Regions from separate parts of the Aciduricibacillus chroicocephali genome, predicted to be linked through region 3. Evidence: riboswitches for the same ligand, from Rfam matches in the RefSeq annotation. Region 3 holds a riboswitch; each other region holds the start of a gene.

Region 1 (10,004 bases), 1.3 Mb from region 3:
TCGCGTTCTCAATCATTGCGGGAGTCGATCCGATGGTTGGGCTTTATGCATCTTTCTGTATTGCGATTATTATTTCCTTCGCGGGCGGCAGACCTGCAATGATCTCGGCTGCGACAGGGGCGATGGCACTCGTCATGGCTCCGCTCGTAAAGGAATTTGGGCTTCAATATTTGCTTGCTGCGACGATTTTGACAGGAGTGCTTCAGTTCATCTTCGGTGCCTGTAAAATTGCAAGGCTGATGAAATTCATACCGCGCGCAGTCATGATTGGATTTGTCAATGCTTTGGCCATTATGATCTTCATGGCTCAGGTGCCGCATTTCTTCAATATCTCGAATATGACTTATATTTTCGTAGCGGTCACTCTATTGATTGTATACATCGTACCGAGGTTCTTCAAGGCAATTCCGGCACCGCTCATCGCGATCGTCGTTTTGACAGCGATTGCGGTATACGGCCATCTGGATTTACGAACAGTAGGAGACCTTGGAGAAATTACAAAGTCTTTGCCTAGTTTCCTTATTCCGGACGTTCCATTTACATGGGAGACGTTCAAAATCATCTTCCCGTATTCTATTTCTCTAGCTATAGTCGGGCTAGTTGAGACATTACTCACATCATCCATTGTCGATGACATGACAGATACAGGGAGTAATAAGAATAGAGAAGCACGCGGTCAGGGGATTGCGAACTTTATCAATGGCTTCTTCGGAGGCATGGCCGGTTGTGCAATGATTGGTCAGTCTGTCATCAATGTAAAATCGGGCGGGAGAAAGAGACTTTCCACATTTGTTGCTGGGGCTTTCCTAATATTCCTCATTCTCGTTCTTGGTGACCTCGTTGTAAAAATTCCGATGCCGGTACTTGCAGGAATCATGATTATGGTATGTATCGGCACATTTGACTGGGGTTCTTTTGCTTATTTGAAGAAAGCTCCTAAGTCTGATGCGGTGGTTATGGTTGTTACAGTCGTTATTGTCCTAATGACACATGATCTGTCCAAAGGAGTCATTGCCGGAGTCATCCTCAGCGCGATTACATTTGTTGCGAAAATCTCAAAAATCAAAGTTACCGAACAACTGCAGAACAGCAAGATTATCTATAAAATAAAAGGTCAATTGTTCTTCGCTTCAGTCGAATCATTCGTTGATGCATTTGATATGGATCTGACTAATAAAGAAATCATTATCGACTTCACAGAAGCGCATATTTGGGATGATTCCGGAGTAGGCGCAGTCGATAAAGTGATTATGAAGTATAAGGAAAAAGAGAATGAGGTTACTGTATTGGGAGTGAATGAATCGAGTCGTAAATTGTTGAACAGGCTCGCTATACACGAAACAAAAACGAACCATTCTTAATAACAGGCTTCATTTTTAATAAACAGACAGCGAAAGCAAGGCATGCAGTTCAAAGCGATTCTGCATGCCTTAATTTTTTAAAAGAGAAAGTGCTATTCAAACATTACTTTGACCCTTGTACAGCGGGTATACTATAATAGGACTGTTAATGAGAGAGGTGGACAATTGTGCTTGATCAATTGCAATCATTGGAAGACCGTTATGATAAATTGAATGAAATGCTGAGTGATCCTGAGATCATCAGTGATACGAACAAGTTGCGTGAATACTCCAAGGAGCAGTCTGGCCTGGAGGATGTCGTAGTAGCATATCGCGAATATAAAGATGTGACGACTGGACTGAAAGATGCGAAAGAGATGCTTGAAGAAGAGTCGGATTCTGAAATGATCGAGCTCGCCAAAGCGGAGATCGATGAGCTTGAACAGCGTAAGGAAGCACTTGAAGATGAGATGAAAATTCTCCTCTTGCCCAAGGATCCGAACGATGAGAAGAACGTTATTATGGAAGTACGTGGAGCGGCTGGCGGAGACGAGGCGGCATTGTTCGCAGGAGACCTTTACCGCATGTATTCCCGTTATGCCGAGGCAAATGGCTGGAAGACGGAAGTTATTGATGCGAATACGACAGGTGTCGGTGGATATAAGGAAATCATTTTCATCGTGAACGGAAAAGGTGCATACTCACGTCTGAAGTTCGAAAACGGAGCGCATCGCGTACAGCGTGTGCCGGAAACAGAATCAGGCGGCCGCATTCATACATCAACAGCGACAGTTGTCGTTATGCCGGAAGCGGAAGAAGTCGAAGTCGACATTCATGAAAAAGATATCCGAGTTGATACATTTGCATCAAGCGGCCCGGGTGGACAGAGTGTTAACACGACGATGTCTGCAGTCCGTTTGACACACGTTCCGACTGGCATTGTTGTATCATGCCAGGACGAGAAGTCTCAGATCAAGAACAAGGAAAAGGCGATGAAAGTTCTTCGCGCCCGTATCTATGATAAGTTCCAGCAAGAGGCGCAAGCTGAGTATGATGATGCTCGTAAATCGGCTGTCGGTACAGGGGATCGTTCTGAGCGTATCCGTACGTACAACTTCCCTCAGAACCGCGTGACGGATCACCGCATCGGCTTGACAATTCAGAAGCTTGACCAGATTCTTGAAGGCAAGCTGGATGAAATCGTCGACGCACTCGTCATGGAAGACCAGACGAAGCGCCTGTCCCAGATCGGAGAATAAGAATGGAAACAAAATTGTATGAAGTCCTGAAACGGGCTTCTCTTTTTTTGGAAAAGAACGGAGCGGAACCACGTGTTGCAGAAATTCTTCTGCAGCATCATTTAGGTCTTTCACGCAATGATTTTTTCATGAAAATGCGTGAAACGGTTGATGAGGAAAAGCTCGCTCACTTTCACAATGATGTGGAAAACCATGCTCAGACCGGAGTTCCAGTCCAGCATCTGATCGGCATGGAGGAATTCTATGGTCGCATGTTAAAAGTGAACCGCGACGTGCTTATTCCAAGACCTGAGACAGAAGAAGTTGTTGCAGAAGCCATACGGATAGCGAAGACAATGAATAACGATTTTTTCCGCATTGTCGATGTCGGGACAGGGAGCGGCATTATCGGCATTACATTGGCGCTTGAACTGCCTGGAGCCGAGGTAATGGCTATTGATTTGTCCGAAAAAGCACTTCATGTAGCCAGGGAAAATGCTGCTGAACTTGGAGCGGATGTGAGATTCATGCACGGAAGTTTCCTGGAGCCGTTAATAGAAGCGGGTGAAAAAGTCGATCTCATCGTTTCGAACCCGCCGTACATTCCCTATAATGAAAAACCAAATCTCTCACGGACAGTAACTGAATACGACCCGGAGATGGCTTTGTTTGCAGAGAACGATGGGCTTGCTGCGTATGAAGCAATTGTGCAGCAATCAAGCGCAGTCTTGAATCCAGAAGGTGGTATCGTGTTCGAAATCGGCCATGATCAGGGAGAAACGGTGCCGACGATTATCCGAAACAAATTCCCAGAGGCTCACATACAGACCTTAAAAGACATCAATGGCAAAGACCGAATCGTAACAATGCAAAAGAAAGATTAATAGATTTTTTAATTTGTGAGTTTAATATTTTGCCAGCGTGCCCATACTGACTCTTACAAAGGTTCAGGGGGTACTGGCAAATGAAAAAACTAATTACTTACTCAATCGCAATTATTGTTATTTATTTTATAATCGTGAACGTACTTTCTCTTATAAATACAGATAAAGCAAATGCAGAAGATTATCAGGTCATCCCGGATGAAGCAATTCGTTTGCGCATTCTCGCTAACAGTGACAATGATGCAGACCAGAGATTAAAGCGTAAAGTCCGCGATCGCATTAGTGAAGAGATCGCAGTATGGGTTGAAGATATTGATGACATTGAAGAAGCACGCAAGCTGATTGCTTCTAAAACAGATACAATTCAGCAAATGGCAGCCGAAGTACTAGCAGAAGAGAAGAGCAGTCAGACGGTCAAGGTAGAGTATGGAAAGAACATTCAGTTCCCGGTTAAAATGTACGGAAACTATGTATATCCTGCAGGTGAATATGAGGCAGTACTCATTACACTTGGCAAAGGCGAAGGTGCCAACTGGTGGTGTGTTCTCTTCCCGCCGCTCTGCTTCCTAGACTTCTCATTCGGTACGACAACTGCTTCTGAAGACGGCCTGCCGAAACAACCGAAACAGGAAGTTAAAGTGAAGTTTTTCCTATTGGAATGGCTCGGTTTGTCATGAACAGATAGATTGCCGCATACAATCTAGCAAATGACAAACTTATAGAAGAGGTGGAAATCGTGGAATTGATCCAAGCCAATGAGGCGATTTTTGAAGAGCTGCAATCTTTTGTAACGAAGAACCGGTCAATTGATGTACGTACGCTTGCGAACGAAGGATATGTTATTAGAATTCCGGGCAAGATTATCGGCTGCTTTGTTCTGGAAAAGCAGAGCTTCGAAGACCGATGGCTCAAGCAACTATTCATTGAAAGAGAAGAAGCTGCAAGATTGCCATACATTCTTGAAGCGATTCTTCTTCTGGCAAGAGAGCAGCAAACGAGGCAAGTACATGTCCACAGTCATCAGCCGGCACTGGATATCTTGTTGGAAGCTTTGCAATTCAGTCCACAAGAATCCCCAGCAAGCTCTGGACAAACAGGTGAAAAGATTGGCAATTGGTGGATTTATCAAGTTTGCTAAGTGGACAGTTTTCATGAATAAGATTGAATTCAGAAAACTATGCACAGTATCCACATAGCCATGTGAATAAGTTGTGTAAAAATTCGACAAAATGTGTATAATTACTTTTTGATAAAATAATATCCGATAAAATCAGCGTTCTTAAAAAACTGCCTGTGTATAAAATGCATGGGCAGTTTTGTTTTTAGCTGTTTTTCTGTGGATAATGTGAATAAGTTGGGAATTGGATTTAGAGCTGGATGCTTTTTTGCACAAACAAAGTCAATCCGCTAAAATGTAAGAAGGAAAAGAGGTAGCGGATATGATGAAAACAGAACATTTAAAGATAACGGATATTCATATAGATGAAGAAAAAATAAAAAAAGCAGCTGCCCTGTTGGCGAAAGGGGAACTTGTTGCATTCCCGACTGAGACGGTTTATGGGCTTGGAGCGGATGCGGCGAATGAAGTGGCAGTGAGTGGAATATTTGCTGCGAAAGGCCGACCTCAGGATAATCCTCTTATTGTCCATGTTGCATCTGTGGAACATTGTCGGGAACTCGTACAGGAAATTCCTGATTATGCAGAGAAGCTGATGGACCGCTTTTCACCTGGGCCAATCACATATGTTCTTCCGCATAGAGGTGGCCTTGCCGATAACGTAACAGCAGGGCTTGCGACAGTCGGCATCCGAATTCCTGACCATCCGCTCGCGCTCGCCCTGATCCGGGAGAGTGGTTGTCCAATTGCGGCACCGAGCGCGAATACATCAGGCAAGCCAAGTCCGACGACAGCCTTTCATGTCGCTGAAGATCTTGATGGCAAAATTGCCTGCATTGTCGATGGTGGAGCGACTGGAATTGGTGTGGAATCAACTGTCATTGATTGTACTGGTAAGCTGCCTGTTGTGCTTAGACCTGGCGGCATTACGCAGGAAATGATTGAAGAGGCGATCGGGGAGAAACTTGCATCAACGAACGGAATCCCTGAATCGGACAAGCCGAAAGCACCTGGAATGAAGTATCGTCATTATGCTCCTGTTCTTCCGCTTATACTTGTCCAAGGCGATGCTTCTAAAATTAAGGAGTTTGTGCGAAAAGTAGAATCAGAAGGCAAACGTGTTGCTGTGCTCGCGAGCAAATCGACTGCGGATCATTTGGATCTTCCTCATGTCAAAGTGCTTGGCACAGAGCCCAATGAAATTGCGGCTAACCTTTATGCAGCACTGCGCCATTATACTGAAAAAGATGCCGATCTTCTAATTTGCGAAGCTTTCTCTCGTTCAGGTATTGGTGAAGCGATTATGAACCGGCTTGCAAAAGCTGCTGAAAAGCATATGATCCTATAGTAATCGACTTTGAGAGTTGAAGTCCTTCCGTCATTGGGAGGGCTTTTTTTCATGCTCATAACCTCTGACGGACAGGCATAGAATGAACAAGCATATATGGTCAGGGGAGAGTGTGTCGGATGGATTCTAATGATTTGAGGGAAATGGTTTCATTGCTTCTACTTGCCGGGGCACTTGGCATGGACGCTTTCAGTGTAAGCCTTGGACTTGGCATGCAGAAGCTGCGTCTGAAACGAATTGCAATTATCGGTTTCGTAATCGGTTTATTTCATATGGCCATGCCATACATAGGGATTCTGCTTGGACAGGTTATCTCAGGCAGGTTCGGCGAATGGGCGGAGTTACTTGGAGGTTTGCTTTTGCTTGGCATTGGTGCTCAAATGTTCTTCTCAGCATTTCGCGAACAGGAAGAGATGCTGTTCCAGCCGGCCGGTTTTGGCTTGCTGCTGTTTGCTTTCACAGTGAGCATCGACAGCTTCTCGGCAGGATTAAGTCTTGGACTATCGCAATCAAAGACCTTATTTGTCATCGCGGCCTTTGGAGTTATGAGTATTTTGCTAACGTGGCTCGGTCTTTTGATCGGCAGAAAAGTACGCGGGTTCTTTGGAAGATATAGTGAATTGCTCGGGGGCAGCATTTTGGCTGGTTTCGGTCTGTTTACGATGTTTGGATAGATATCTTGTATATGGCGAGCGGCTCTTATTTGGGGCTGCTTGTTTTTTCTTGTAGGGGATGCTGCTGTATGTGCGAGTTGTAAGTAAACATATGAGTATACAAAAACACTTTGGACATTGGGGGTTCCAAAGTGTTTTTGTGTTAAACAGTTTTAAGTAATAGAGCAGGAAAGCAGCCATTTTTGCGGAGACTTATTTTCATTGAGAGAAAAAACATATAAAGTAATAGTGGGAAAGGAGATGACAAAATGGAAGCAATGATACATGGAGTCATTCTCGCATTTGGACTCATATTGCCGCTTGGCGTCCAAAATGTTTTTGTATTTACACAAGGAGCTACACAGCCAAAGCTGCTGAGTGCATTTCCTGCAACGATTACAGCCGCCATTTGTGACACATTCCTCATCCTTGTCGCTGTGTTCGGGTTATCGGTAATCGTTTTGCAGTTCGAGTGGCTGCGTCTTGGGTTGATGAGCGCAGGCATACTATTTTTAATGTATATGGGTTATTCAATTTGGCGATCCAGTCCTTCTACTTCAACAGTGGGGAAGGCGCTGCCAATTAACAAACAGATCGTCTTCGCCCTGTCTGTATCCTTGCTGAATCCTCACGCCATCATCGATATAGTTGGTGTGATTGGTACGAGCGCATTGAAATACGCCGGTACAGATCAAATCCTCTTCACAATTACGTGCATCGCCGTATCATGGGTCTGGTTCTTCGCATTGACATTGGCGGGCAACTCAATGAAGCGGCTCGAAAGATCAGGGAATTTGATGACTATTTTCAATAAATGCTCCGCTCTTTTCATTTGGGGAACGGCTGTTTATCTTCTAATTGGGCTTGTCGGTTGACTGAAACGTCAAAAGGGACAAGGCCTCCGGTTATATTAAATATAGACTATTTGAAACAGTGTTATTTTTAGTTGACAACTTACCTTTAGGAAGCTATAGTTATTTTAAATTGATAATTCTAAATATTCTTATCCAGAGAGGTGGAGGGACTGGCCCTTTGAAGCCTCGGCAGCGGACTTGTTCAAGTACTGTGCCAATTCCAGAAAATCATGCGGAAGATAAGAAGAGCTGGTCATGCGTTAATCACATTCGCCCCCTCTTCTAACTAAGAAGAGGGGGCTGTTTTAAACCTTGCTGGTTCGCATTAAGAGAGTTATCAGATAAGACGAGGGGGAGTACTTCAATGACAAACACAGCAGCGAAAGCGCCATTCAGAGCAGATCATGTAGGGAGCTTGCTTCGTCCGGAGCGAATCCATAAGGCAAGAAAGGATTTCCAGGAAGGCAGCATTACTTCCGAGGAATTGTATCTGATAGAAACAGAAGAAATTAAGAAGATTGTTGATAAGCAAATTGAAGTCGGACTGCAGGCCGTTACAGATGGTGAATTCCGCCGCAGATTCTGGCATACAGATTTCCTTGAGCATTTGAACGGCGTAGAAGGCTATGTGCCTGAACATGGCTTCAAATTCAAAGGAGAAGAAACGGAACGCTACGATATTCGAGTAAATGGAAGAATCTCATTCAACGCAGATCATCCGCATATTAAGGAATTTGTTGAGTTCAAGGAAATCGTTGGGGACCGTGCTGTTGCCAAACAGACCATTCCAAGCCCGAACCAGTTGTTCAACGCGGGCATTCGCAACAAAGATATTTATCCGGATATTGAAGAATACGCAGAGGATATCATCAAGACGTACCGCGATGCAATCAAGGCTTTTTATGATGCGGGCTGCCGCTATTTGCAGCTTGATGACGTATATATCGCTGGCCTGAACGCACCGGAAATTCCCTTCAATGACAGTGCCTATACTCGTGAACAGCTTATTCAATTGGCATTGCGCGTTGCGAACGGTGTACTTGAAGGCAAGCCGGAAGATCTCACGATTACAACACATCTCTGCCGTGGTAACTACCGCTCCAACTGGGCGTTCGAAGGCAGCTACGCGAAAATCGCGCCAACTTTGTTCGCTAAGGAAAAAGTGGACGGGTTCTTCCTTGAGTACGATGATGACCGCTCCGGTGATTTCACTCCGCTGGAACACATTCCAAATGGCGGTCCTCGTGTCGTCCTCGGCGTATTCACTTCAAAGCACGGCAAATTGGAAGATAAAGAAAACATCAAAGCCCGTGTGGAAGAAGCGACACAATACGTGCCATTGAAACAATTGTGCATCAGCCCGCAATGCGGTTTCGCTTCCACTCACCACGGAAACATTTTGACTGAAGAGGAACAGTGGGCGAAGTTGAAATATGTTGTAGATATTGCGAAAGAGATTTGGGGATAAGTTTCTGATAAACTTTGTTTAGAAATAAATGCGTGTCTGATCCGAGTATTTGGGTTGGGTACGCATTTTTTGAGTGAGCAGGGCGAGTGGGAAGTTCCAGTTACTTGCATGCAAAAGGAGGGATAAAAATTGCTGCGTGGAGTAAATGTTAGCTTGTCAGAGAGTGATGGTGTTTCAATCAGAAAGTTGCTTGAGCCTATGAACTTCTCAGCATATTGCTGGAAGATAGACCGTGATGAATCTTATGGTGAAAATGATCAGTCTTTGTTCCCGCTGGAAGATACAATTAATGGAGAAGAAGTGAACCACTCAATTAAACATGGAGACTCCTATACTATTTATTTTTTAGACATGAAGGCTTTTCCAAGTGAAGCTGATATGTTGGAAATTGAGACTTATCATGACTTTCTGGAAAGTGCTTGCGAAATCATTATCCTTGTTGCTGATGGCGCCTACATAGAAATCTATGCCAAAGATTTTGTTTTATTGAAAGATATATATGAAAATGCATTGAAAAATAGTATAGAAAAAGTCGAATATATAACAGAAGAAAATGATGGGAGAACAAGGATGACAGTTTGGTAGATGATGGATATAAAGGCACTTTGAGCAGAAAATAAAAAGCACGCCACTCAGGGCGTGCTTTTGTAATTAATTGGACAAATCACAGTCTTTCAAATGAAGCATTTTTGTCTTCTTCGTAAATTTGTAGCCAAGCCATAATGCTAAGAATAGCGGAATCCCGATATAGGAAACGATGACACCATACCAGTCGACATGGTCACCCATAAAGGCTGAATAGTTCTGTCCGAGTACGACAAAAGCACAAACCGCAAACGCGAATAGTGGACCGAACGGGAACAGCTTTGCCTTGTATGGCAGAACATCCAGGCTCTTACCTTGAGCAGCGAAAGCCCGACGGAATCGGTAGTGGCAGATTGCGATGCCAAGCCACGCGATGAATCCGGACATTCCTGATGCATTCAGGAGCCAAACATAAACGGTACCATCACCAAACAGTGAAGCAAGGAAGGCAAGTGTTCCGACCAAGGATGTTATGATCAGGGCGTTGACAGGTACGCCACGTTTATCGAGTTTACCA
Region 2 (12,065 bases), 440 kb from region 3:
TCATAGAAACTTTCCTGCCATTGGCGAACCATTCCCAATGCCGAATTGTTTAAGATGATGACTTTCACTCGAAGATTGCGTTCATGCGCAACAGCAAGTTCCTGCAAAGTCATCTGGAACCCTGCATCTCCTACAATTGAAACTACAAGCTCCTCAGGTGCTCCAAGCTGTGCTCCGATTGCTGCCGGGAAGCCAAAGCCCATTGTGCCTAATCCTCCGGAAGTAGCCCAGCGATTCGGTTCGTCGAACTTATAGAACTGAGCAGCCCACATTTGATGTTGACCTACATCAGTAGTTACGATCGCGTTTCCTTTGGATGCTTTGTAAACTTGTTCAACCATCCACTGCGGTGAGATTGCCTCGTCTGAACGGTTATACCAAAGTGGATATTCCTCTTTGGATTTCTGGAGCTTATCAATCCATTCTCCATGATCCGGCATGCTGATATTGCTGCCAATCAGAGCGTTAAGCGCTTCTTTGGCATCAGCCACGACTGGAATCTCAGTCGGTATAACCTTGCCAATTTCAGCAGGATCGATGTCGATGTGAGCAATTCTAGCGTTTGGCGCAAAGTGTTCGAGCTTGCCTGTTAATCTGTCATCGAATCTTGCTCCGATATTAATAAGCAAATCACACTCATAATGAGCCATATTGGCAGTATATGTGCCATGCATTCCGGCCATGCCAAGGAACTGTTCATCTGTTCCAGGGAATACTCCTAGACCATGTAATGTGCTCGTCACAGGCAAATTGTATTTCCGAACGAATTGACGAAGCTCTTCTGATGCTCCCGCAAATTGAATTCCTGCACCGGTAAGAACAATTGGTCTCTTAGACTTTGAAAGTGCATCGGCCAATTTGACAATTTGCAAAGGATTTGGCTTAGTCGTTGGCTGATATCCCGGTAAATAGAAATCACTGTCGAATTCTTTCCCGGAGATTTCTTCGGAAATATTCTTCGGTATATCAATTAATACCGGACCTGGACGTCCTGTTGTAGCAATGTAGAAAGCTTCCTTGATTACACGAGGCAAATCTGAAAGTTTCTCTACTTGATAATTGTATTTAGTAATCGGTGTTGTGATCCCCATGATGTCCGATTCCTGGAAGGCGTCTGTTCCAATTACCTGGTGGGCAACCTGCCCGGTGAAGATTACGAGCGGAATTGAATCCATGATCGCATCTGCAATACCAGTGATCAGGTTTGTTGCCCCCGGTCCGGACGTAGCCAGGACAACTCCAGGCTTTCCTGTTGTACGCGCATACCCTTCAGCAGCATGGATGGAGCCCTGCTCATGTCTTGAAAGGATATGTTTGAATGGAGCCTGATTTCTGTACAAGGCGTCATAAATCGGTAGTACAGCACCGCCAGGATATCCGAAGAGCGTGTCTACACCCGCATCAACCAATGACCAGACAAAGAGATCGGCACCATTCTTAGGTTGATTCGCTTCGTTCAATTCCCGCTTCATTTCCATTCCCACTCACTTCCTCCTTGTTGTAGGTCAGCCTCTATAGTGCAAGCCACAACTAAATTTCTTTCGGCTTCTGCTAATAAAATAAAAAACCTCTTCTCCCCCTAAATTCTCGCGCTTTCAAATATATTCGGAATTTTTGGGGCGAAAAGAGTTTACTCGTTCCACGGTACCACCCAAGTTTTCAGTAACCTTGCAGTAACTGTCTTATGAACCGGTAATAAATAAACCGGGTTCGTTTTGGTAACAGGTGCGAAGGCACCTGGCCAGGCTTATTCGGACGTATCCTTTCAGACCGGCACTCAGGGAGGATGGACTTGTAACAGACAGCGCCGGAATCTCAGCAATCTCCGACTCTCTGTTCCTGTCTTTGTTTCAAATCGTTTCCCGTCATCATTTTAAGATTATTCATATAGTAATAACTCTTTATTTCGAAGAGTCAGATATGATTGCAATAATTCATGTTTTCAGAATTATTAATTCATACTTTCACTAATTCCTATGAAAAATAAAAAGGTTTATGCGGTATAAAAAATCGCCAAGCGGGTATAATGATTATAAATTGTAATCCGCTGTATTTTCATTATACATAATTTGTCGCATATTGACATCCATTAAAACGAAATTATCTGACTAATTTTGCAATTTCGCTTTCTGTATAGCATTTAACCCCGTCGGTTTCAACGACTTGTCTGAAAACTTTAAGCAGACTGTTTGTGACTGGGCCAGGCTTGCCTGAACCAATTACACGCTGGTCTACATTGACTACGGCAATAACTTCCGCCGCTGTACCAGTTAGAAAAACTTCATCAGCAATATATACATCATGACGTGTAAATGGTGTCTCTTCCAAGACATAACCATTTTCTTTAGCAAGGTCAATGATTACATTGCGTGTGATACCTTCCAATGCTCCAAGATAGACAGGCGGTGTCTTAATCTTGCCATTTTTGACAACAAAAATGTTATCTGCAGAACCTTCCGTCACATAACCTTCCGAGTTCATCATTAAAGCTTCATCTGCCCCAGCCTGGATTGATTCAAGCTTCACGATAATATTGTTCAGATAGTTTAGTGACTTGACCTGCGGGCTTAAAATGTCTGCCCGGTTTCTTCTTGTAGCTACAGATGCCATTTTTAGTCCATTTTCATATAGAGATTCAGCGTATATGGAAAGTGCTTCCGCAATCACGATAACGCTTGGTGCCGGGCAATTCCGGGGATCGAGTCCGAGGTTGCCGGCTCCCCTCGAAACAACTACGCGGATATACGCGCTGTAGAGTTTATTTTTCTTAACGGTGTCGATAATAATCTGCGTAAACTCCTCCTTAGTATAGGGGATATTCAGCATGATGGAATGTGCAGATGCATACAAGCGATCCAAATGCTCGTCAAGACGGAAGATGTTTCCGCTATAGACTCGAATGCCTTCAAACACACCGTCTCCGTAAAGGAAACCATGATCGAATACAGAGACAACAGCATCTTCCTTTTTGACGAATCTGTTATCCAGATAGATCCATTGATCGGTCATACGTAAGCACTCCTTTCTTTATTTTAAATTTTTAGAAAAATTTAAAATGGATTGATAAAACAACACTCCCAGCCCTTAACGATAAAGGCGCGTAGTGTTGTTCGCTATGTTCCGTTAATCATACAGCTTTTTGATTAAACAGTCAATATGTATAGTTGGGATTTTTCTAAATATTTAATTCTATGACATCTCTTTTGTTACAAAACAGCTAATAAAAATTGTACAATATAAGTAGATCATTATGAGAATTCGGATTATAAAGGAGCAGGAACTGATGAGTGGAAAAAGCACAGAAGACTATATCAAAGAAGGGATTTATGGAACGAAATTACCTAAACAAGGTGAACGCGATCGCTTCCTCGGCACCTTGCGTGAGCGAATATTGCTTGCACTTACGACTGGACAAGTTATGAAGGGCAAAGGGCTGGTTGAATTGGAACGTGAGATGAATGCTCATCCAGATGCCTCATTGCTGTTGAATGGAGAAATAGCACACCAGTACTTCAAAGATATTAAGGCTGCTGCCAAGAAAAATAATATTCCATTCACTTCGATAACAAACGAAGAAAAGAATACGGACATCGGTGCTGTCCTGACTCTTGATAAAGCGATTGATCGTGAGAATATTTTCTTACAGGAAAAAGAGCCTGCTCTTGAAACAAACAATGCACCGAAGCAGCAATCACTCTTAAAAAAAATCAAAAGCTGGCTATCATAAATATAAAAAACCCCCTCGTGTCGAGGGGGTTTTTTATTATTTCTGTTCCTGAAGTACTTCTTCGCGAGCTTCTTTCGCTGCTTGAACCATTACTTTCAATGCATCGATTGTTTCTTTTTCTTTACGAGTTTTTAGACCACAGTCAGGGTTAACCCAGAACTGCTTAGGTGAAATTGTGTTCAAAGCGCGTGTGATGTTGTGCTTCACTTCTCCGACACTTGGAACGCGTGGGCTGTGGATATCATAAACACCAAGACCGATTTCTTTTGTGTATGTGTTATCTTCGAATGTCTGAACGAGTTCACCATGGCTGCGTGAAGTTTCAATAGAAATTACATCAGCATCAAGCGCATCGATTGCATCGAAGATATCTTTGAAGTTCGAGTAGCACATATGCGTATGAATCTGCGTGTCAGCTTGAACAGTTGCAGTAGACAAGCGGAACGCGTAAGCCGCAGCATCAAGGTACTCTTCCCACTTAGTCTTGTCTAGTGGAAGACCTTCACGAAGTGCTGGTTCATCAACCTGGATAATTTTGATTCCCGCTTCTTCAAGTGCTTCGATCTCTTTGCGAATTGCCAAACCGATCTGGTTCATGACTGTTGCTTCAGAAGCATTATCATGTACGAATGACCAGTTTAGGATTGTGCAAGGACCAGTAAGCATACCTTTCATTGGGCGGCTCGTAAGTGACTGTGCATAAACACTTTCCTTAACTGTGATTGGCTCTTCCCAATAAACATCTCCGAAGATTAGTGGTGGCTTAACACAACGGGAACCGTAAGACTGAACCCAGCCGTATTGTGTAACACCAAAGCCTTTAAGCTTCTCACCGAAGTACTCAACCATGTCATTACGCTCGAACTCACCATGTACAAGAACATCGATATCAAGCTCTTCCTGGATTTCAACCCACTTCTTGATGTTGTCTTTAACGAATGTTTCGTACTGTGCGTCAGAAATTTCACCTTTGCGCCACTTAGTACGAGTCTGCTTAACAACAGCCGTCTGAGGCAAGCTTCCAATCGTTGTTGTAGGAAGAAGCGGCAAGTTGAAACGCTCATCCTGTGCTTTGATGCGCTCTGCGAATGGTTGTGCACGCTCTGCATCTGCTGCTGTAAGGTTAGCTGTGCTCTTCTTAACATCTTCATTAGAACGATGGCTTGCATTTACAGCTTCAAGAGCTTTTTTGCTATCTTCGAATGCTGCTTTTGCAGCTTCTCTGCCTTCGTTTGCAGCTTTTGTAAGAGAAACGATTTCCTGAAGTTTTTCATCAGCGAATGAAAGGCCTCCAAGGATAACAGAATCAAGCTTTTCTTCAGGTTTTTTAGAAACTGGTACATGAAGTACAGAACATGATGGCTGGATGATCAAACGGTCTTCAGAAACATGTTCCTTAATTGCTTCGACAAGGTCGAATTTCGCATCAAGATCTGCACGCCATACATTACGTCCATCAATTACACCGGCAGCAAGTACTTTATCTTTCGGGAAGCCATTTTCTTTAAGCTGCGCAAGAGATTCTTTTCCGTGAACGAAGTCAATACCAATCGCCGCAACCGGAAGTTCAGTGATTTCTTTGTAGTTGAACAAGCGCTCGAAGTATGTCTGGAAGATAATCTTAATTCCAGGGACTTCCTTGCTGAACGTTCCGTATACCTCTTTAGCATATTCAATTACTTCGCTAGAAGCATTTGTAGAGAAGATTGGCTCATCAATCTGAACCCAAGTAGCGCCAGCTTCAGCGAGTTCTTTAAGAATCTGTACATATAGTGGTACGAACTGGTTTAGAAGAGAAGCAAACTGCTCCGGCTCATAACCTTTAGAAAGTTTCAAGTATGTGATTGGGCCAAGGATAACCGGCTTTCCGTCAATGCCAAGCTTTTCTTTAGCTTCTTTGTAGTAAGCAAGTGCACGGTTTTCAACAAGTTCAGGCTTAGCATGATCAAGCTCAGGAACCATGTAATGGTAGTTCGTGTTGAACCACTTTGTCATTTCAGATGCAACTGCATCTTTCACACCACGAGCCATAGCGAAGTATGTATCAACGTCCACTTTTCCGCCTTTGTAGTTGTAGCGTTCTGGAACAATACCGAATGTAGCTGACGTATCAAGCACATGATCATATAGAGAGAATTCGCCAACAGGAATTAGATCGAGGCCGAATTCCTTTTGTTTCTTCAAGTTGTTTAGACGGATTTCATCTGTCTTTGCAATAAGTTCTTCCTGTGTGCTTTCCCCGTTCCAATAATTCTCAAGAGCTCTCTTCCACTCTCTCATTTCACCGATTCTCGGGTAACCCAAGCTTGAGCTGATAACTTTAGACATATTATTTTCCTCCCTGATTTCTATTTTTTTGAGAATGCTATGTTCAAAATGCTGATGGGCATCTATTTTACTGAAGTTGATCATGTATGCTGAATATCGCCGGCATGCACCCCCTTCAAGTCATTGTTTAGTCTGCTGTTTATATATTCAACAAGTTTGACACTAACGTCATAGCGCATGAAAGGCGTGATAAGGTAAATTCCTTTAAAATATTCCAGTGCGGTATCCAAAAGATCCTTGGAAATATCAATGCCAATTTCTATTGATTTATCTTTGTCTCCGCGAGCTGACGCCATTCTATCTCTTACATCATCAGTCAGCTTGATGCCTGGCACTTCGTTATGAAGGAACTCAGCGTTTCTTGATGAGGTAAGTGGCATGATGCCTATATAGATTGGAGCTTCAATATGTTTCGTTGCGTTAGCAAGTTCTATGATTGTTTCCTTGCTATAGACAGGCTGCGTCAGGAAATAGTCAGCTCCAAAACTGATCTTACGTTCAAGTCTTTTTACTGCCTGCTCCATATTTTTGACATTTGGGTTAAATGCAGCAGCTACTGAGAAATTCGTCGATTTTTTTAGCGACTTGCCCGAGAAGGAAGTTCCTTCGTTGAACTGTTTGATCAGCTTGATCAGTTCAAATGAAGTGACGTCGAACACGGAAGTAGCACCTGGGAAATCACCTATTTTCGTCGGATCGCCAGTTATTGCCAAAATGTCATGCATTCCGAGTGTGTGCAGTCCCATCAAATGAGATTGCAATCCAATCAGATTACGGTCCCTGCAAGTGAGATGGACGAGTGGTCTCATATCACATTCCTGTCTTACCAAGGTCGCCATTGCAGCATTGCATATACGAGGACTGGCAAGAGAGTTGTCAGCAAGTGTGACCGCATCGACTCCAGACGCCTTCAAAGCTCTTACCCCATCCAGAAATTCCTCTGTATGCAAGTGTTTAGGTGCATCCAGTTCTACAATTACAGAATGGCGTTTCTTCGCAATTTCATGAAGCGGTTTTTCCTTCTTGCTTCGTTTTTCCCTTATTGCAACCGGGTGCGGTTTCTCCTCAACCTGCTTCTCAGCAAGTGGTGTAACACCACGCACTCCTTCAGCAAGAGCTCTAATATGTTCAGGCGTTGTACCACAGCATCCGCCAATCAGCCGAACACCTTCATCCCTGAAGTCCTGAGCACATTTTCGGAAATAGTCAGGATGATTAACATATTCCAACTTACCCTCGCTATAGGCTGGAAGACTAGCGTTCGGATATGCTGCAAGAAAAGCATGATCAAGCAACGGAACTTCTTCCAGTGAACGAACCATATGATATGGGCCAAGACGGCAATTGATTCCTACAACATCCGCTCCATGTTTCTCCAGTTCTTGTAATGCTTTTGCAAGTGGCATGCCATTTTCCAAAGTTCCGGCTTCATGCATGGATACATTAGCTATAATCGGAATATCTGTTATCTCTCTTGCGATATCGAGTACCATGATCAGTTCATCAAGATCATAATAAGTTTCAAGAAGAATGCCATCGACCTTCTCCATAAGCAGACAATAAAGTTGCTCGCGGAAACTTCTTTTAATCTCTTCTTTAGAACCGAGCAAAGACTGTGTACCGTGAATTCCACCAATTGTTCCAACGACAAATGCCTCATCACCAGCTGCCTTCCTAGCAAGTTGGACAGCTGCTTCATTGATCTGCTTTACTTTGTCCTCGAGACCATATCTGGCTAGCTTAATATAGTTCGCCCCGTACGTATTCGTCTGGATCACATCGGCCCCAGCTTCAATATAGGCGCGATGTACATTCAAAACCTGATCCGGATGCGTCAAGCACAATTCCTCGAAGCAGCGATCGACGCCATAAGAATAGAGCAGCGTTCCCATCGCTCCATCGCCAATAAGGATTCGTTCTTTCATTGCCTCCAGCAGTTTCAATTGTTTTGCACTTCCTTGGCTCCGACTTTGTTCAATGCCTGGTCAAGATCATCAATTAGATCACGGGCATCTTCAATGCCGACAGAGACACGGAGCAATGTATTTGAAAGACCGTAAGCTTCTCTTGTTTCACGAGGTATATCCATATGAGTCTGAGTTACCGGATATGTAATCAGACTTTCGACACCGCCGAGACTTTCAGCAAAAGTAAACAGTCTGATAGCACGCAAGAATGGCACCACTTGTTCTTCCTGTTTGACTTCAAAGCTGAGCATGCCTCCCTTTCCTGGATAGAAAACCTTCTGTACTTGCGGATGGGACTCTAAGAATTCCTTGATTTGCTTTGCGTTGCTTTCATGTTGCCTCATTCTAAGTGCAAGTGTTTTCATGCCTCGAATGGTGCTCCAACAATCAAATGGCGCTAAAACGCCTCCGATTGCGTTATGGAGGTGGAACAGCTCTTCGCACAATTCCTCACCCTTTGCTGCAACAAGTCCGGCAAGAACGTCGTTATGTCCTGCGAGATACTTTGTAGCGCTATGAATGACGATATCTGCACCTTCTTCCAACGGCTTTTGCAGAAGTGGTGTATATAATGTATTGTCAACTATTGTCAAAATTCCATGTTTTTTAGCTACTTTAACGACTTCACTGATGTCGACAGTACTCATGAGTGGGTTTGTAGGTGTTTCAATGAAAAGTGCCTTTGTATCATTCTTGATCAGGCTTTCCAGCTCACCGTAATCATCATTGGCCCAGTAATCAAAGCTAAATCCATAGTTTTTCTCATAAAGTTCAAACAGACGATATGAGCCTCCATACAAATCACGAGAAGCGACAAAATGTGCGCCTTTTTCAAATAATGAGAAAACTAATTGCATAGCTGCCATTCCTGAACTGCAAGCGTAGCCTCTATCCCCATTCTCTAATCTTGCAATTGCATCTTCAAGCACATCACGTGTCGGGTTACCTGTACGAATATAATCGTATCCAGTAGCCGCAGTGTCGTCCTTCGTATGTTCATGTCTATACGCGGTCGAGAAGTAGATTGGCGTATTAATAGAACGGAGCGGTTCTTCTCTTCTGTTGCCGATCTGTACCAGTTCTGTTTCTGTCCGTAATGTCATTCTCTCCAACCCCTCTCACTATTCTTTGAAGGAGGAAATCCTGCAAAAAAAGAGCCACCTTCGGGAAAAAAGGCGACCTTTAATATGTATAATCAAGGACTCCTCTCATCTCCCAAGTTATCAACTTGTTGGAATTGGCACCTTGACTGCATAATGCAGACGGTTGCCGAGGCTTCAAAGGGCCAGTCCCTCCACCTCTCTCGATAAGAAAATTGAATCTTTCAACTAAATATGAAATTTAATATATCATATCTGTTTTCTTATATTTACGCAATACCTTTTTGTAAATTTTTTAAAAAATTCAATAGATTGTTTATATCCCGAATTTACACGCTATGTATATGTTTTATACAGAATGTGCAGAACTCTCAACAAGTGAAAGGAGATGGAGATAAAAGAGAAGTGATTGGCGGGCGACTTCCGAATTTCGACACTCGTTGCTCGCTGCTTGTTCCAATACATATTTTTTTAAATCGGAAGATAGCGAAAGTTCGTGGACAGTTTTTTTTCTAACTGTTTCAAGAAATTCCATGTATTCAGTGAATTCATGACCAAAATGATCAGCTATTTCATCACGTACTTTACGAGCAAGAATGGGACTCGCCCCTTCTGTAGCTACGGAAATGGATAATTTCCCTCGATTTAGTGATGCTGGCACATGGAAATTACCAGCATGCGGATCATCAGCAATATTGACAAGCTGGTGGGGAGCTGCAGCTGAAGCGACAAGCTCGTTTACCTCAGAGTTACCGGAAGCCGCCATGATTATGAAGGCACCATCCAAATCAGCCGGCTCAAAGAGTTTTTGCTGCCACTCCAACTGACCTTGTTCATGAAGTTCGTATACCTCCCGGCAAACATCCGGGCTGACAACCTTCACAACGGCTCCTGATTTGAGAAGACGCTGAATTTTGCGCCGGGCTACAGAACCGCCTCCTATTACAACGGCGGTCTTTCCAGAGATATGCAGTGTTATGGGATAAGTATCCATAATGTACCTTAAACCATTTCAAAAGCCGTCTTGGAATCAAGCAATTCATTTGCCCGTTCCTGAAGAACCTCTGCAATGCTTGGATGATAGCCAAGACTTTCACAAAGGATGAACTCTTGCTCGGAGTCTGGAAGTTTTTCAAGCTCTTCCTCAATTTCATACATGACAAGGCCACTGAACAATAGATAAGGGACGATGAACACTCTCTTCGCACCGCTCTCTTGAGCTGTCAGAAGTGCTTCCCGCAGCTTTGGCTTGGCACCATACATGAAACTGATTGCAACTTCCTTAAAAGGGTGCAAGCTTTGCAAATCCTCAGCAATACTAGTTAGATCCCGTTTCACTTCAGGGTCACTGCTGCCTCTTCCAACTAGAAGAACCATATCCTCATAGCCGGGTTCGCCTTTCTCCTTAACCCTGTCTAAAAGTGCATTCGTAATTTTTTTATGGATACCGAATGGACGACCATATTTGAATTCAATATGAGGATAAAGATTTTGAGCCTTCTTCAATTCATCAGGAATATCCTTTTTGGCGTGCATTGCCGTCAACAATAAGATTGGAACAACCGAGATACACGTTGCCCCCCGGTCAACACATCGTTTGATTCCTTCCAGAATATCTGGCTCGACAAGTTCCAAAAAACAAGATTCCTGGATTGGCGCTTCGACACCTTCCTTGCCTCTATCTATAAAATCAAGCGCCTCTGCGACCCCCTGGGGGACCCTAGTTCCATGACCTATATATAGTACTGCTTCCATCTTCGCTTCCCTCCTTGCATTCAGATCATTGCTTCATTCTCGGCAATTTGTTCTTCAAACCATTGAAGCTCTTCGCGAAGCTTAACAACCTCTCCAACAACAATCATGCTTGGATTTTTCACTTTCTTTAATGCAGCAATTTCTACAATATTATCAAGTGTTCCAACAACAGTTTCCTGATTGCGTGTTGTGCCCCAATGTACAAGCGCTACAGGTGTTTCTGGATTTTTACCATGACGGATAAGCTGTTCGGAAATATACGGGAGATTCCCGACCCCCATATAAATTGCAAGTGTATCAATCCCTTTTGCGAGGCTTTCCCATTTAATAGCCTCTTCCCTGCCTTCACGCGAATGTCCTGTTACAATTGCAAAACTGGAACTGAGCTCACGATGTGTAACCGGTATTCCGGCATAAGCCGGGGCGGCAATGCCTGAAGTGATGCCCGGCACAATCTCAAAAGGAATGCCGTGCTCACGCAATGCTGCCGCCTCTTCCGCTCCTCTTCCGAAGATGAATGGATCGCCGCCTTTTAATCTCGTGACGACTTTCCCCATTTTCACGTGCTTGACGAGGAAATGATTGATCGTCTCCTGCTTCATCGCATGATAGTCGGGGAGTTTGCCACAGTAGATTAGCTGGGCCCCTTCCTTCGCATGATCCAGCAGCTCTCTGTTGATCAGCCGATCGTATAAAATGACATCTGCTTCCTCTATGCTTCTGAGACCTTTCACCGTAATCAGCTCCGCGTCTCCAGGACCCGCTCCAACAAGATATACTTTACTCATCTGCTCCCTCTCCCCTCAGGTTCATGCGCTATGACGCAGTGACCTTCAAAACATTCAGGAATGAACTTCTGTTCCCTGCATTCCTTTTATAAGCACTTCAACAACTTCCGAACGACTGAATGTAGCCGGTGGATATTCTCCATTTCTTAGCATGCCGCGTACTTTTGTACCTGACAGAATCACATGCTTTTCCTTGTCATGCGGGCAAGTTTTTGCAGTTGCCATGTTCCCGCATGCTTCGCAGTAGAAGGAATGTTCAAAGAACAGCAGTGTGATCCCCAGTTCTTCTTTCGTATAATGACTGAAAATCTTCTGTGCGTCATATGTGCCGTAATAGTCACCTACACCTGCATGATCCCTTCCAACAATGAAATGTGTGCAGCCAAAGTTCTTACGGACC
Region 3 (9,171 bases):
TTTTTCTTCTCCCGAAATCAAATCTTTCTTATTCTCTTCAATAATTGCAGCCTGATCTTTGATCAACTGGTCAGCAATCTTGGCAAGTGCTTCATTTTTTTCTTCTGTCGTTTTGCCATTCAGAATAAAGCTTGCGCGTTTACCTAGCGCACCTTTTTCCCTGACTTCATTCGTTTGCACATTTGTCATAATGAATATTCCCCCTTCTGATTAGTGAATCGCTTGCACCCATTCATCCCTATGAATGACTTCGATCAGATGCAGAACAAGCTCATCTGTCCGCTTGCCCATCGCCTGAGTCAGTTCTTCGGAAGAGCATCGGACCTCACCTCGGCCAAGAAGACCGCTCTTACCGTAGACATCGACTATATCACCCTTCTCAAAAGTTCCTTTGAAATCATAGATTCCAGCCGGCAGAAGACTACTTCCCTTGTCAAGAAGTGCTCGTTCCGCACCGTCATCGATATAGATTTTTCCGGACACATCCGAGTGGATCCAAATCCATTGTTTCGTATTGTTAACTGGAATCAGGACGTTCTGCCCGACATACGTACCGTCCCCGTTGCCCTTGAGAATATCAAGAAGTTTGTCCTCACCTTTTCCACTACCAATAAAGGCCTTAACACCGAGAGCCAATGCCGTCTTGGCAGCAAACAGTTTCGATTTCATTCCCCCGGTACCAACACTAGAACCTTCACTTGTGGCCATTTGAAGAAGTTCATCCGTCACTTCCGGTATATAATCGAACTTCTTCGCATCCGGATCCTTTGATGGATTGGCACTGTACAAGCCATTTATATCTGTAAGAATCATTAGCTGGTCGGCATGAATTAGCCCACTTACAAGAGCAGAAAGCATGTCATTGTCGCCAAATGTAAGTTCTTCTACAGACACGGTATCATTTTCGTTGATGATCGGCAGGATTCCCCTATCAAGAAGCTCCGATAATGTTGCGTGGGCATTCTTGTATCTCTCACGGTTCGTAAAGTCCGTACGTGTGAGCAGCACTTGAGCTGGTACAATATCGTATTCGGCGAAATGCTGAATATATGACTGGATAAGCAAACTCTGCCCAACTGCGGCTGCCGCCTGCTTTCCTTTAAGAGTGACGGGACGCGAACGATAGCCCAATTTCTTAAAACCTGTAGCGACAGCTCCAGACGAAACAATCGCCACATCGTGTCCTGCTTTCTTCAAATTGGCGATCGCATGGATATGATCCTGGAATTTCTCCTGGTCAATTTCTCCATGGCTATTTGTCAGAGAACTGCTGCCGATCTTCACTACTACTCGTTTCTTCTCCATCGATGCGCCTCCCAGTCAATCTCTCCGTTTTCTTCATATCATGTAAAAAAATCCTCTTCATGTCCTATGACACAGGACAGAAAAGAACCGAACGTTTCATATAAAAATAGATACTCCAATTATGCTCGATTTTTCTGATAATGTCAATGACGCGTCTAGGTTTGAGAATGAAAGATTGCGAAAGTTATTGACAATTCAGTAAAACCCGTTTAATATCTAAACAACAATTAATCCGATAAATTAACTTTGTTTTTTATAGACACCAAGAAAAGGAGTGAATCCAAATGGCTGCTAACCAATTATGGAATGCTTTGAAAAAACTTCAATCGAGCGTTTCTTTTATGAATATAGGAGCTCATCCCGATGATGAGCGTAGTGATCTGCTCGCTTTTCTCTCACGCGGTCTTGGTGTGCGGACGACCGCCATCATCGCCAATCGTGGTGAAGGCGGCCAGAACGCAATCGGGAGTGAACATGGGAACGCGCTCGGGGTTTTGCGAACTGAAGAAATGAAGCAAGCAGCCAATGTTCTTGGTATTGAGACTTTCCATTTAAGTGAAAATGCAGATGATCCCATTTACGATCACGGCTTTGAAAAAACCGCAGCAGATACACTTCGCAAATGGGGAAAGGATCTCGTTTATAACAAATTAATCCGTCTTATTCGTGAACATCGACCCGATATTGTAATGCCTTGCTTCCTTGATGATGAATTGGAGCATGGCCATCATCGGGCAATGACCGAACTGACGATGAAAGCTTTCCACGACGCGGGTAAAGCAGACGTTTTTCCAGAGCATTTCAAGGAAGGCTTGAAGCCATGGAACATTCGCAAACTATATTTGCCGGAGAGTGAGGAATACGCTACCCTTTCCCTCGAAATCGGTGAACTGAATGAAGCAACTGGACTGACCTATCCTCAGCTCGGTGAGGAGTCACGTTCGTTCCACCGTACACAAGGCATGGGGGTGGACCTCGATCCAGAACCACGTACCTTTTATTTGAAGCTTGCAAAATCTATTCAGGAGATGCCAGATAATAACCTGTTCTCTGGTATCCCTCAAGACTTCAAAGAATACGCACAAACAGTGGGAGCTCATTCTGTTTTAGCTGATGATCTAATAAAACTCCAAGATTTACTGAACAATGCAATTGATGTTTATCCGAATGAAGAACAAGTTCTGACTCAACTCGTACAGGCTAGTGTCCTAATTTCTGAACTTGTTAAAAAGACTAATCACAGTCAGCTCAATTCAGTAAAGAAGCACGACCTTGTTTATAGACTGACATTAAAGCAGAAGCAGGTTTCAGAAGCTGCATTCGCCACTGCAAAACTGTCTATAACTAATATAAATATGCCTGTCATCTTGAATCCCGGTACAATTGCAAAATTTGATTGGAAAACAAAGTACGCTGGTTCACTCCCCAATGTAGAAATTTATAGTTTCTTAGATACTGCTAAAGATTGGGAGATTTCGACATCAGTACGTGTTCATACTAAAGATTCCGGTGGACATACGTCCATTAATAGTACTGTTCATATTCCAGCCGAAGCAGAACTTCATAATCCATATGAACGTCCAGCAATCAGCCGCATCTGGCAAATGCATATTGGGTCTGCTGTGTTTACTAAGGAGGAAGATTTGCCAATTCACGTTTTGCCAAATCTCAGCCTTACGTTTTCGAAAGATCATATTGCGTTTAACACAAATGAACCTCAGATTAAGCCTGTTACTCTTAAAGCAAGTATTAAGAACTTTTCTCCCAAGAGAGAACATGCCCGTCTTGTCATCGACTTGCCTAAAGGATGGGCTTTATATGGCAACGAAGAAGAACTTGCAATCGAACCATTTGCAAAACATGAATTGGTACTGCAAATCGCACCTTCCAGCAAGAATGATACTGGAAAAATTGAGCTTAAAGCACATCTTCAAACTGCTGAAGGAAAGTCAGGGGCCTTGTCAGTTCAGGAAATCAGCTATGATCATATCGACCCTGCCTATTATGTAAAAGATGCGAAAATCAGTGCTTCTCTGTTCGAACTTGAAAAGCCTGAGTCACTCCGAATCGGTTACGTCGATAGTGGATTCGATCATGTAGCCGATCATCTGGCCGGTGTTGGATTCGATGTCACGAGTCTAACGGATACAGACCTTGCTGAAAATAACCTGACAGTCTATGATACGATTGTCATCGGAACTCGTGCATATTTGTCACGCCAAGACCTCATCCAGCAACATAGCCGCTTAATGGATTATGTAAAACATGGTGGCAATCTAATTATGCAGTATCACAAGCCGACAGACGGCTTCAATCATTGGGTGCCAGGACCTTATCCGTTCAAACTTGGCACACCATCCCTACGCTGGCGTGTGGCTGATGAGTCAGCAAAAGTCAGTCATCTGAAGCCCGCCTCTCCCCTATTCCATTATCCGAATCAGATTGCATCAGAAGATTGGGATGGATGGATTCAAGAAAGAGGTCTATACTTCCCGATGAACTGGTCTTCACAATATGAAACAGTTGTCCAAGTTGCAGACCGTGATGAACAGGCAATGGAAAGTGGCATACTCGCTGCACATTACGGAAAAGGGACATTTTTGTACACGAACCTTATTTTCCATAGACAAATCGAACAGCAACACCCGGGCGCTTATAAAATATTCACGAACATGCTCAGTTATGGAAGAGCTATGAACCGCGCAAGCAGAAACCAATGGATTTTCAAAAAAAGCAGCAAATCTCTTAAAACAGAAAAAAACGTGGTAGTTTCCTCACTATAAAGGAAGCTAGCACGTTTTTTTATTCTTCCAAATCAACAAGTTTGATAGTAGCGACCAAGGTAAGGATGGAACCGGTCGCTTGAACCCATCCACCAATCGTATTGATTATTACCCCGTCTTCTCCTCTAAGCTCCAAAATACCTGATAGACTTTGCATCGAGTTTCCAATTACTTGAAGGAGATTCCCATAAATACTGTAAAAGGAAATGACCGGTATTTGTTCTTCATTTAATGCATGCATATAGGATAGACTTCCACCTGTCGCTTGAATGAGGTTCCCTTTAATATTGAATTTAATCTCCACTTGCTCACTGACATCCAATAGAAACCCGGCTACGTTCACCAAATTCCCAACTGATTGTACTTGTGAACCCACTTTGTCATGAGTAAATTCAAATTGACTGTCCGCAATTAAAGCATTTCCTGTAGCTTGCATTTCATTTCCCAATATATCAAGATTCCTGGAAAATGCCTCATAAAACTGCGGGGAAATGACCTGACTTTCTCCTGGCAGCGGCGTACCAGCTACAGCAGCCATTGTTGTGCCAATTGCTTGTACCCAAGATCCGAACAACGCCTTTTGCGGATTATCCAATCCCTACTCCTCCCGCACATCTGGCCTTTAAATAACTATATGCAAAAAAAAAATTTTCATATGGGCATTCTGTATACTATTGGAACTTTATTTATTTGCTATGGCATATGCCATGTATCCTTACAAATATTTTTTATGTGACAACATAAAGGACGTGCTGAGCTTCCAAGTTTAAAATATAATGGATTCAAAAATAAAAGGTTAACAAGGAGGATGGTTGATGATTTTTGTTGCGCTGCTTCGAGGTATTAATGTAGGTGGAAAAAATAAAATTAATATGAAATTGCTGAAACAAACCTTTGAAAACGCCGGTTTGGACAATGTAGTGACTTACATCAACACAGGAAACATTATTTTTTCTTGTAAAGGCAAATCTAAAACTGAACTGGCTAATCTTTTGGAAGAAATGATACATAATGATTTCCAATTACATATTAAAACAATAGTACTGAGCCTTGGTGATTTTAAAGAAATCGTTAGCGCCATTCCTGCTTCTTGGAAAAATGACATGAACATGAAAAGTGATGTCCTTTTTCTTTGGGATGAAATTGATAATGAATCGGTTCTTGAGAAACTGGTTATTAAACCTGCTATTGACTCGGTAAAATATGTCCCAGGTGCGATCCTCTGGTCAGCAGACAAAGAAAATATTACAAAAAGCGGTAAATCAAAGATCATTGGTTCAGACATATACAAAAACATCACAGTAAGAAATGTTAACACCGTTCGTAAGATATATGAATTGATGCAAGATTAAAAGGAGGGAAGCTCTCTCCCCCCTCTTTCTTTTCACCAATATTTTATTTTGAATTCTTGACTGCCAATTTCTTCTCCATTCACTCCTTGTCTAGCAATCAATGTAAGCGGGGTTATTTGATTGTCCAATTCATAAGAGACAGCGTTCTCGACTGTTCCGTTTTTCTTAATACTTTCCACTTGAGAATCTAAATATTTTTGGTCTGGCAGCGTTCCCATTTTCAGTTTGTCTATTTTATTTGAACCATTTTCCTGTACGGCATTATAAATAGAATTCCAGGCTGCTATAGGGTCTATATTTTTGTCTGTATAATTAGTTACCTTGTACCATATGGCAAATAGAGGCTTGTCACCTTTATTGCCTTTATTTCCGACAGGGATCACTTTAGTATTTGTTATTTCAATTTTGATACCTTCAATCTTTGCTACATTTTCTTTGAAATAAATATCATCATTTTCACCTTGCTCTAAAATTCTCTTCTCGAGTTTTCTTTCAAAATCATCTGCCGCTCGTTGTTGAGCACTACATGCCGAAAGTAATATTGCTAAAAACAACAATACGAATAATTTCTTCAAATTAATCCCCTCCTATTCCATTATATTACAAACGCGTGCGATTAATAAGAGCCTTAGAGTTAAGGAAGTCCCCGCTTAGTATCTATTCATCAATTCCGGCTGTTCCACTACCCCACGACAATTAACGCTGTTTATCGAAGTTGCTTACTTACCAATCAAAAATAAAAGGACACCAAGAAACAGCGATTATACGCTACTTCCTGATGTCCTCAATTTTTGATTAAAGATATATCATTAATATTTACTACATTTTAAATGAAGAATGAATTGGTGATACAGTTATTTTCAATTAAGCACCCTTGTTAAAAACAGCACCTATTGCCTTTTTACCAGATATCGTAATGACGAGTAATAAACCTACCGCCATCAGCACACCATCCAATATCAAAGCAGACCCCCAGTTGCCTGATGCATCCCGGATTGCCCCGGAAACGACTGGAGCAAGTACAGCACCGATTTCTGCGACAAGGTTCAGCATACCAAACATTGATCCTTTATTCTTCTCCTCAGTAAGGTCAGACGCAAGTGCGTGAGCAACAGGCTGCAAAGCGAAGAAGAACAGACCTGACACAAAGAGTAGAATCGACATAACTACCGGGTTGGAATATCCCATCATTACATAAGCTGCGAAAGCAAATATGAGAACGGTAAGAACAGTAGTCAATGCAACAAGAACATTACGTCGACCATTCGGACGCACAGATGCCAAATCAGATATTTTCCCTCCAATAGGGAATCCGATTAAACCGGCAAGTCCATTGAAAGATGCAACCAATGCCGCTGCTAGAAGAGCGCCGCCGCCAAAATCTTGTACGATCGATACAGACCAGAAACCATAGAACCACAAATGCCACATAACCGGTATGAAGAATAGATAGATAAAGAACAAGTTGCGATTCGCTAACAGTGGTTTGATTTCTTCTTTTTTTGTTTTATAAAGATACAGAATAAGAAGCGGGCATAAAGCTGCGAGAATGAAAGCAATCCCTACTTCCGATAGGTCCAAGCGGACGGAGACAAAGTAAATTGCCATAACGAGTACTAGGAATACAGCAGAGTATCCAACCATTTGCAGTAGGGTTTTGCCGTAATTTGCTTTAACTCCAGGTGAAGCCGCATCGTATTCTCGTCCAGGCTGTTCTTTCGGCTTCAAGAATAGGTATAATATGATTCCGACTACAAGCGTGAGCCCGCCTGTGACATAGAATGGGAATCTCCATGCTTCTTCTCCCATAAATGGTTCAGCAATCGTTAGCAAATAAGGAACACCAAGCATACCAGCCGTCAAACCAACAGAAACACCAGTCAATACGACGCCCATTCCCGTCCCGACTTTATCAGCAGGTGTATGATAGGCAATATAAGAACGATCATTTGAGTAAAAGACGCCTTCTCCAAGACCGAGTAAAACTCTGAATAAAATAAATGCTACAAGTCCTCCAACGAGCCCGGTTAATAGAGTTGCAATACCTGCCCAGAAAATACTGCAGACGATTACTGCACGATAACCGTGCTTATCCCCAAAATAACCTCCTGGGAACTGCATTAGCATGAAGCCTGCAAAAAACAGACTCCCAATCAATCCGCCAATTCCATGTGGGTTTTCAACATTTGCAAAGAATGACACATTATGGTCAATCATATATGTAATGATTGGACCTGCTGCTGTGCGGTCAATATAAGAAATGACCCAACCTAATAGAAGCAAACTCCAGATTTTGTGATAAGGCTGCCAACCTTCTTTTTGTTTAGACATTGCTGTGTTCTCCTTTTTCTAAAGATTATGTCACTTATTTATATAAAAAAGCTCCTCTTCGAAAAGAGGAGCTCTGTAACCAGTGGACCTCTCTTATGTCGCATAGACTAAAGCTATGCAGGATTTGGCAACTTTCAATAAAGGTATATCGAAGGCTGCCGGGCATCATCGGGCCAGTCCCTCCACCACTCTTCATAAGAGTTCTGCCGGCTATAGATTTGTATAATTACTTCCAAACATCCTCAGCGATTTTAATCACGTGACGGATTTTTTCCCACTGCTGTTCTTCAGTCAGCAAATTGCCTTCCTCTGTTGAGGCAAAACCACATTGCGGGCTCAGGCAAAGCTGTTCGAGCGGTACATACTCAGTAGCTTCAGCAATACGTGCCTTGATCTGTTCCGGATCTTCCAGCTCACTGAATTTTGATGTGACCAAGCCAAGCACAATATAGAGATCAGAACGCTTTACATGGCGCAGAGGTTCGAATCCTCCAGATCGTTCATCATCAAACTCAAGGAAGAGACCATCTACATCGAGACCACCGAAAATCGTTTCCGACAGTGCTTCATAGCTTCCACTAGACATATAAGTGGATTTATAGTTACCACGGCAAATATGCATTGTAACAAGCATATCTTCCGGACGTTTCGCAATCGATTCATTAATCGCACGCGCACACAATTCTGCGATTTTCTCAGGATCCTTACCTTTCCCAATCATGGAAGCTCTTCCTTTATCTGAGAAGAAGATCGCCCAAGAAGTATCATCAATTTGCAAGTAGCGGCATCCTTCATCATATAGTGCCTGAATGACACCTTGGTAGGCTGCAATCAAATCATTAATGATTTCCTCATCGCTAGCGTATACACCATCTTCAAAATCACCTCTGAAGAAAAGCATATTCGGGCTTGGAATTGCGAACTTCGCAACAGCATCCCCAACAATCCCGTTCAAAAACTTGAAATGATCAATCATATAATGTGAGCTGAAACCAATTTTATCTGTCACTCTGATTCCGCGTTTTTTCGTCTCTGTGCCAGTGAACTGCAAACCTTTATCAGGAGTGTAACCTTCTACTCCATCAAAGCCCTCCAGAAAGTCGAAATGCCACCAACTGCGGCGGAATTCACCATCTGTAATAGCCTGCAATCCAACTTCCTTCTGCTTTTCTACCAGTTTGGTAATTTCCTCATCTTCAATTTGACGCAGCTCTTCAGCTGTAATTTCCCCATTTTCTCTTTGGGCACGAGCCTTTTTCAAGCGCTCTGGACGCAAAAAACTTCCAACATGATCTGCTCTGAAAGGTGCACGCACATTTCTCTTTTTTGTAGTTGTTCCCATCTCTTCAGCCTTCTTTCTCGTAAATATTCATCAAGACTGCCAAAAAACAGCCATAAAT

Evidence for each region. A riboswitch is a leader RNA that binds a small molecule or an ion and turns the genes downstream of it on or off. The one in region 3 is predicted to bind S-adenosylmethionine.
Region 1: linked by a shared signal. The riboswitch ahead of QR721_RS11320 (5-methyltetrahydropteroyltriglutamate--homocysteine S-methyltransferase) and the one ahead of QR721_RS04375 (MFS transporter) in region 3 are both predicted to bind S-adenosylmethionine.
Region 2: linked by a shared signal. The riboswitch ahead of QR721_RS02095 (aminotransferase class I/II-fold pyridoxal phosphate-dependent enzyme) and the one ahead of QR721_RS04375 (MFS transporter) in region 3 are both predicted to bind S-adenosylmethionine.

What each region holds. Positions count from the first base shown of each region.
Region 1 is NZ_CP129113.1:2,179,503-2,189,506, reverse strand. It holds gene QR721_RS11360 (SulP family inorganic anion transporter) at 1-1,361, shown strand, start outside; gene prfA (peptide chain release factor 1) at 1,529-2,599, shown strand; gene prmC (peptide chain release factor N(5)-glutamine methyltransferase) at 2,602-3,462, shown strand; gene spoIIR (stage II sporulation protein R) at 3,543-4,139, shown strand; gene QR721_RS11340 (hypothetical protein) at 4,199-4,600, shown strand; gene QR721_RS11335 (L-threonylcarbamoyladenylate synthase) at 4,902-5,927, shown strand; gene QR721_RS11330 (manganese efflux pump MntP) at 6,047-6,601, shown strand; gene QR721_RS11325 (LysE/ArgO family amino acid transporter) at 6,850-7,455, shown strand; SAM riboswitch class I at 7,581-7,680, shown strand; gene QR721_RS11320 (5-methyltetrahydropteroyltriglutamate--homocysteine S-methyltransferase) at 7,799-8,902, shown strand; gene QR721_RS11315 (DUF2691 family protein) at 9,032-9,487, shown strand; gene QR721_RS11310 (amino acid permease) at 9,554-10,004, opposite strand, start outside.
Region 2 is NZ_CP129113.1:388,650-400,714, reverse strand. It holds gene ilvB (biosynthetic-type acetolactate synthase large subunit) at 1-1,478, opposite strand, end outside; gene ilvE (branched-chain-amino-acid transaminase) at 2,101-3,009, opposite strand; gene QR721_RS02110 (YueI family protein) at 3,284-3,727, shown strand; gene metE (5-methyltetrahydropteroyltriglutamate--homocysteine S-methyltransferase) at 3,764-6,055, opposite strand; gene QR721_RS02100 (bifunctional homocysteine S-methyltransferase/methylenetetrahydrofolate reductase) at 6,136-7,998, opposite strand; gene QR721_RS02095 (aminotransferase class I/II-fold pyridoxal phosphate-dependent enzyme) at 7,995-9,125, opposite strand; SAM riboswitch class I at 9,228-9,335, opposite strand; gene QR721_RS02090 (precorrin-2 dehydrogenase/sirohydrochlorin ferrochelatase family protein) at 9,472-10,116, opposite strand; gene QR721_RS02085 (sirohydrochlorin chelatase) at 10,125-10,877, opposite strand; gene cobA (uroporphyrinogen-III C-methyltransferase) at 10,898-11,665, opposite strand; gene sat (sulfate adenylyltransferase) at 11,720-12,065, opposite strand, start outside.
Region 3 is NZ_CP129113.1:831,971-841,141, reverse strand. It holds gene QR721_RS04405 (glutamate-5-semialdehyde dehydrogenase) at 1-189, opposite strand, end outside; gene proB (glutamate 5-kinase) at 211-1,305, opposite strand; gene QR721_RS04395 (PIG-L family deacetylase) at 1,590-4,088, shown strand; gene QR721_RS04390 (DUF6944 family repetitive protein) at 4,108-4,683, opposite strand; gene QR721_RS04385 (DUF1697 domain-containing protein) at 4,904-5,440, shown strand; gene QR721_RS04380 (DUF5067 domain-containing protein) at 5,473-6,015, opposite strand; gene QR721_RS04375 (MFS transporter) at 6,305-7,771, opposite strand; SAM riboswitch class I at 7,862-7,972, opposite strand; gene QR721_RS04370 (5-methyltetrahydropteroyltriglutamate--homocysteine S-methyltransferase) at 7,998-9,113, opposite strand.